Variovorax paradoxus: one gene and its partner. The protein of the gene in region 2 interacts with the protein of the main gene of each other region in a pairwise test. Links are inferred from orthologs where the notes say so. Each region holds a gene or a part of one and is shown on either strand. Other genes may lie near its edges. The genes, in order: ftsH and hflK.

What was found.
Region 1: the proteins of hflK (region 2) and ftsH interact in binary tests that used the Escherichia coli proteins (3 or more experiments, as listed by UniProt). The link is inferred for Variovorax paradoxus from one-to-one orthologs.

Annotation. Positions count from the first base shown.
Region 1 is NZ_JAUSXL010000002.1:4,565,873-4,569,188, forward strand. What follows is about bases 210-3,208. They hold ftsH (ATP-dependent zinc metalloprotease FtsH), read left to right. Parts: upstream 210-750; coding sequence 751-2,667; downstream 2,668-3,208. Other genes in these bases: QFZ47_RS25130 (RlmE family RNA methyltransferase), read left to right, coding at 210-571; folP (dihydropteroate synthase), read left to right, coding at 2,728-3,208. Also shown: more of QFZ47_RS25130, read left to right, coding at 1-209; more of folP, read left to right, coding at 3,209-3,316. UniProt on the Escherichia coli protein: Acts as a processive, ATP-dependent zinc metallopeptidase for both cytoplasmic and membrane proteins. Plays a role in the quality control of integral membrane proteins.
Region 2 is NZ_JAUSXL010000002.1:5,103,780-5,107,048, forward strand. What follows is about bases 168-3,119. They hold hflK (FtsH protease activity modulator HflK), read right to left. Parts: upstream 2,350-3,119; coding sequence 985-2,349; downstream 168-984. Other genes in these bases: hflC (protease modulator HflC), read right to left, coding at 168-968; hflX (GTPase HflX), read right to left, coding at 2,424-3,119. Also shown: QFZ47_RS27835 (DUF2065 domain-containing protein), read right to left, coding at 1-38; more of hflC, read right to left, coding at 63-167; more of hflX, read right to left, coding at 3,120-3,269.

The DNA of each region.
Region 1 (3,316 bases), 540 kb from region 2 along the record:
CGCCCGCGCCGCCTACAAGCTCAAGGAAATCGACGAGTCGCTCGGGCTGGTCAAGCCGGGCCAGTTGGTGGTCGACCTGGGTTCCACCCCCGGAGCCTGGAGCCAGTACCTGCGCCGACGCATGTCGCCCGCGGGCGCCGCGGCCGGCGAGTTGAACGGCACCATCATCGCGCTGGACATCCTGCCGATGGAGCCCATCGAGGGCGTGACCTTTCTGCAGGGCGATTTCCGCGAGACGGAACTGCTGGAGCAGGTGCTGGGTGCAATGGCCGGCCGGAAGGCCGACCTGGTGGTTTCCGACATGGCGCCCAACCTGTCGGGCATCCATTCGGCCGATGCGGCCCGCGTGGCGCACCTGATCGAGCTTGCAATCGACTTCGCCCGGCACCATCTGAAGCCCGAAGGAGCCTTGGTGGCCAAGCTTTTTCATGGCGGCGGCTATGACGAACTGGTGAAGCTGTTCAAGGCGAATTTCCGCACCGTGAAGCCGTTCAAACCCAAGGCTTCGCGCGACAAATCGTCCGAAACTTTTCTTGTCGGCATGGGTCTGAAGGCTCAGGAAACGCTTTGATACCTTGAGGCCAGCCCCCGGGAAAGCGCGCCTATGGGGCGCAAACCCTTGTCAAGCTATGGCTGCTTTAGGGAAATGCCCGCTTTTCGCAGCTTGAAAAGCCTAAAATGGGGCGCAATTGCGTATCCATAGCGCGTTCTTTTCACAATCTTGTCACGCGCTTTCGACTGGAGCTTCGTTTGAACAATCAGTGGTTTTCCAAAGTTGCCGTATGGCTCGTCATTGCCATGGTGTTGTTCACTGTGTTCAAGCAGTTCGACACCCGCGGCGGCGTCGGTTCAGGGACGGTGAGTTATTCGGAGTTCCTGGATCAGGTCCGAAACAACCAGATCAAGAGCGCCGTCATTCCCGAAGGCGCCGGCGGCGGAGAAATCGTGGCCGTCACCAATGAGGATCGCAAGATCCGTACAACCGCCACCGTGCTCGACCGCGGCCTGGTGGGCGACCTGATCGATCACAACGTCAAGTTCGACGTCAAGCCACGCGAAGAGGGCTCGCTCCTCATGACGCTGCTGGTGAGCTGGGGGCCGATGCTGCTGCTGATTGGCGTCTGGATCTACTTCATGCGGCAGATGCAGGGCGGCGGCAAAGGCGGGGCGTTCAGCTTCGGCAAGAGCAAGGCCCGCATGATGGACGAGAACAACAACACGGTCACTTTCGCCGACGTCGCGGGCTGCGACGAGGCCAAGGAAGAAGTCCGTGAAGTGGTCGACTTCCTGAAAGACCCGCAGCGCTTCCAGAAGCTCGGCGGCCGCATTCCGCGCGGCCTGCTGCTGGTCGGCCCGCCGGGTACCGGCAAGACCTTGCTGGCCAAGTCGATTGCCGGCGAAGCCAAGGTTCCGTTCTTCTCGATTTCGGGTTCCGACTTCGTCGAAATGTTCGTCGGTGTGGGCGCGGCCCGCGTGCGCGACATGTTCGAGAACGCCAAGAAAAACGCCCCCTGCATCATCTTCATCGACGAAATCGATGCGGTGGGCCGCCAGCGCGGCGCCGGCCTGGGTGGCGGCAACGACGAGCGCGAACAGACCCTGAACCAGATGCTGGTCGAGATGGACGGCTTCGAAACCAACCTGGGCGTGATCGTGGTGGCTGCCACCAACCGCCCCGACATCCTGGACGCCGCGCTGCTGCGCCCCGGCCGCTTCGACCGCCAGGTGTATGTGACGCTGCCCGACATCCGCGGCCGCGAGCAGATCCTGGGCGTGCACATGCGCAAGGTGCCGCTCGGCCAGGACGTGAACCCGAGCGTCATCGCGCGCGGCACGCCCGGCATGTCCGGCGCCGACCTGGCCAACCTCTGCAACGAGGCCGCCCTGATGGCCGCACGCCGCAATGCGCGCGTGGTCGAGATGCAGGACTTCGAGAAGGCCAAGGACAAGATCTTCATGGGCCCCGAGCGCAAGAGCATGGTCATGCCCGAGGAAGAGCGCCGCAACACGGCCTACCACGAGTCCGGCCACGCGCTCATCGGCAAGCTGCTGCCCAAGTGCGACCCGGTCCACAAGGTCACCATCATTCCGCGAGGCCGAGCCCTGGGCGTGACCATGAGCCTGCCGGCGCAGGACCGCTACAGCTATGACCGCGAATACATGCTGAACCAGATCAGCATGCTGTTCGGCGGCCGTATCGCCGAAGAAGTGTTCATGCACCAGATGACCACCGGCGCCAGCAACGACTTCGAGCGCGCGACTTCCATTGCCCGCGACATGGTCACGCGCTACGGCATGACCGATGCGCTGGGCCCGATGGTCTACGCCGAGAACGAAGGCGAAGTGTTCCTCGGCCGCTCGGTCACCAAGACCACCAACATGAGCGAGCAGACCATGGAAAAGGTCGATGCCGAAGTGCGCCGCATCATCGACGAGCAGTACGCGCAGGCGCGCCGCCTGATCGAGGAAAACAGCGACAAGATGCACGCCATGGCCAAGGCCCTGCTCGAATGGGAAACCATCGACACGGAACAGCTCGACGACATCATGGCCGGCCGCGCACCGCGTCCGCCCAAGGACTGGACGCCGCGCATTCCGCCGTCGGGCAGTGGCGGCAGCGGCGGCACGCCGGCAGTCAATCCGGATCCGGCACCCACAGTTGCCTGAAGTGCATCCGGTGTTCAACACCAACGGGGCCATGGGCCCCGTTTTCGATGAAGGTGCCGCATGACGATGGCTCCCGCAACGGTCTGGCAGGCCGGCCGTTTTGCAATCGATCTCGCGCAGCCGCGCGTGATGGGCATCGTCAACGTCACCCCCGATTCCTTCTCCGACGGCGGGGCGCATGCCTCGACCGAGGCCGCGCTGCGGCATTGCGAGCAGTTGCTGAAGGAGGGGGCCGACATCCTCGACATCGGCGGCGAATCGACCCGCCCCGGCAGCCCGGCCGTGCCGCTCGATGCCGAACTGGCGCGCGTGCTGCCGGTGGTCCGGGAAGCTGTGAAGCTCAACGTGCCGCTGTCCGTCGATACCTACAAGCCGGAAGTCATGCGCGCGGTGCTCGAGCTGGGTGCCGACATCGTCAACGACGTCTGGGCGCTGCGGCAGCCTGGGGCGCGCGAGGCGGTGGCGGCGCACCCTTCCTGTGGCGTCTGCCTGATGCACATGCATCGGGATCCGCAGACTATGCAGACGGCGCCCATGCAGGGCGATGTGGTGCCCGAGGTGCTGTCGTTCTGGGTCGAGCAGGTGGCGCAGCTTCGCGCGCTGAAGATCGATCCATCGCGAATCACGCTGGACCCGGGCATCGGGTTCG
Region 2 (3,269 bases):
ACCAGCGCCAGCGCGCTCCAGAAGATTTCGGCGCTCACGGCGGCAGCGGCCCGGATGCCGGGTCAGCGGCGTGGAGGCGCGTTGCCTGCGGGCGTGCCGGCGCTCTGCATGGCGCGGAAGAAGTCCGACGACGGGTCGAGCACCATCACGTCGCTCTTCTTGTTGAAGCTCTGCTTGTAGGCGTCGAGGCTGCGGTAGAACTGCGCGAACTGCGGGTCGCGGCCAAAGGACTCGCTGTAGGCGGCAGCAGCCTGGGCATCGCCCTCGCCCTTGATCTTCTGGGCATCGCGATAGGCGTTCGCCACGATCACTTCGCGCTGGCGGTCGGCGTCGGCGCGGATCTTTTCGCCCTCGGCAAAGCCGGTCGAACGCAGTTCATTGGCCACGCGCTTGCGCTCTGCCTCCATCCGGCGGTAGACCGATTCGGTGATGGCTTCCACATAGTCGACACGCGTGATGCGCACGTCGATGACGTCAACGCCCCAGGGCTTGGCACCCTTCACCACGGCCAGCACCTCGCGCTGAACGTCGGCCATCAGCGCCTCGCGGCGCACCGAGATCAGGTCGCGCACGGTGCGCTTGTTGATGTTTTCCTGGAAGGCGTTGCGCACCACCCGGTTGAGCTGCGTGGCGCCGGCATTTTCGTCGAGGCCCACGTTGCGGATGTAGGCCTGCGGATCGGTGATGCGCCAGCGCACGTACCAGTCGATCACCACGCGCTGCTTCTCGGCCGTGAGCATGGGCTCGGTGTCGAGGCTGGAGAGCGTGAGCAGCCGCTTGTCGATGTACGACACGTTCTGGAACGGCGGCGGCAGCTTGAAGTTCAGGCCCGGCTCGGTGATGACCTGCTTGATCTGGCCCAGGGCGTAGACCACGCCGAACTGGCGCTGGTCGACGACGAAGAGCGTCGAGCTCAGCAGCACCAGCAGCACGAGGATCGACGAAGCGATGAATCCGATTCTGTTCATGTTCTTACTGGCCTTTTCAACGCACGTCGCGATCACGCGAACGGCCATCGCGGGCGCGGCTCTCGCTCGATGGCGGCGCCACCGGAATCACTGACGACTGGGCGGGCGCGGTACCCGCCACGCTGGGGCTGGCCGCATCGACCGGCGTTGCGGCCGGGTTGTTGCCGCTCAGCTGCATGAGCTTGTCGAGCGGCAGGTACAGCAGGTTGGAGCCTTGCTTGGTATCGACCAGCACCTTGGTGGTGCTGGCGTAGATCTGCTGCATGGCGTCGGTGTACATGCGGTCGCGCGTCACCTGCGGCGCCTTCTGGTATTCGGCCAGCACCGCGCCAAAGCGCCCTGCATCGCCCTGCGCCTGCGCAACGATGCGCGCCTTGTAGGCCTCGGACTCTTCCTTGAGGCGCGACGAGGTACCGGTGGCACGCGGGATCACGTCGTTGGCGTAGGCCTGGGCCTCGTTCTTGGCGCGCTCGCGCTCCTGTCCGGCCTTGAGCACGTCGTCGAAGGCGGCCTGCACCTGCTCGGGCGGCCGCACGCCGCCTTGCTGCAGGTTGATGTTGACGACTTCCACGCCGACCTTGTAACGGTCGAGGATGGTCTGCATCAGCGTGCGCACGCGAGGCGCGATCTGGTCGCGCTCCTCGGCAAGGGCCGCGTCCATCTTCATCTTGCCGACCACTTCGCGCACGGCGGTTTCGGCCACCTGCACCACGGTTTCGGAGGGCGACTTGCTTTCGTACAGATAGGCGCGCGCATCGCTCAGGCGGTATTGCACGGCGAACTTGATCTCGACGATGTTCTCGTCTTCGGTCAGCATGGCCGATTCGCGCAGGCCGGTCGAACGCACGATGGCATCGCGGCCCACGTCGGTCGAGCGGATCTGCGTGGTCACCACCACTTCGTGACGCTGGATGGGGTACGGCAGGCGCCAGTTGAAGCCGGCATTCACAGTCGACTTGTAGCGGCCGAACTGCGTCACCACGGCCTGCTGGCCTTCATTCACGATGAAGAAGCCGGTACCGAGCCAGATGAGAACGGCAACCGCCGCCACCAGTCCGAGACCGAAGCCTGCATTCTTCATGTCCGGCCGATAGCCATTGCCGCCACCGCCGTTGCCAGTGGGGCGATTGCCGCCGCCCTTGCCACCGAAGAAGCCCCCCAGCTTGCGATTGAGGTCGCGCCAGAGTTCGTCGAGGTCGGGCGGCCCCTGGTTCGGGCCTTGGCCGCGGGGACGGTTGCCGTTGCCGTTGTTGTTGCCCGAGGGCGGTGGCGTTGGTGCGCCCGGCGGGTCTGCGTCGGGAGGCCGGTTGCCCGTCGGGCGGTCGCCGTTGGACGCCGGCTCGTCGCCGCGACCCCATCGGCCATCGTTCAGGTTGAACATGCCCAGAAACCCTCTCCACGCTGGCTTTGCATTCATTCGCTTCGTTCTCTTGTCAGTGGCGGGATTGTGCCCAATCAATTGGCGGTATCGTGCAATTCAGTGTCGGCCTCTGGGGTCATCGTATCGCCCATGGAGCCCGACCGGCGGGCCAGCTCGGCTCGCAGGAGCGGCACGCCCTCGCCACTGCGGGCGCTGAGGAAGATGCGCGGAACCTGCACGCCGTCGACTTCGATGTCGTCCTGCAGATGCAGCGGGTGCTGCGCGGTTTCAAGAGCATCGAGCTTGTTGAACACCAGAAGCTGCGCAACGGCGTCCGCACCGATGTCGCGAAGAACGGATCGCACTTCGGCCATCTGCTCTGGGTAATGCGGATTGGAAGCATCGACCACATGCAGCAGCAAGTCGGCGTCGACGGCCTCTTGCAGCGTGGCCTTGAAGGCGTCGACGAGGCCGTGCGGCAGGTCGCGGATGAAGCCGACGGTGTCGGAAATCGAGACCTGCCTGCGCGCGTCGCCCAGGTAGAGGTTGCGCGTGGTGGTGTCGAGCGTGGCAAAGAGCTGGTCGGCTGCATAGGCGCGGGCCTTGACCAGCGCATTGAACAGCGACGACTTGCCGGCGTTGGTATAGCCCACGAGCGAGATGTTGAAAGTCTCGCGGCGCTCGCGCTGGCGGCGCTGCGTGCCGCGCTGCTTCTGCACCTTGGCCAGGCGCTCGCGCGTGCGCTTGATCGATTCGCTGATCATTCGGCGGTCGAGCTCGATCTGCTTTTCACCGGGACCGCCGCGCACGCCCGCGCCGCCGGTCTGGCGCTCGAGGTGGGACCAGCGGCGGACCAGCCGCGTGCTCAGGTACTGCAGGCGGGCAAGCTCGACCTGCAGCTTGCCCTCATGGGAGCGGGCGCGCTGGGCAAAGATCTCGAG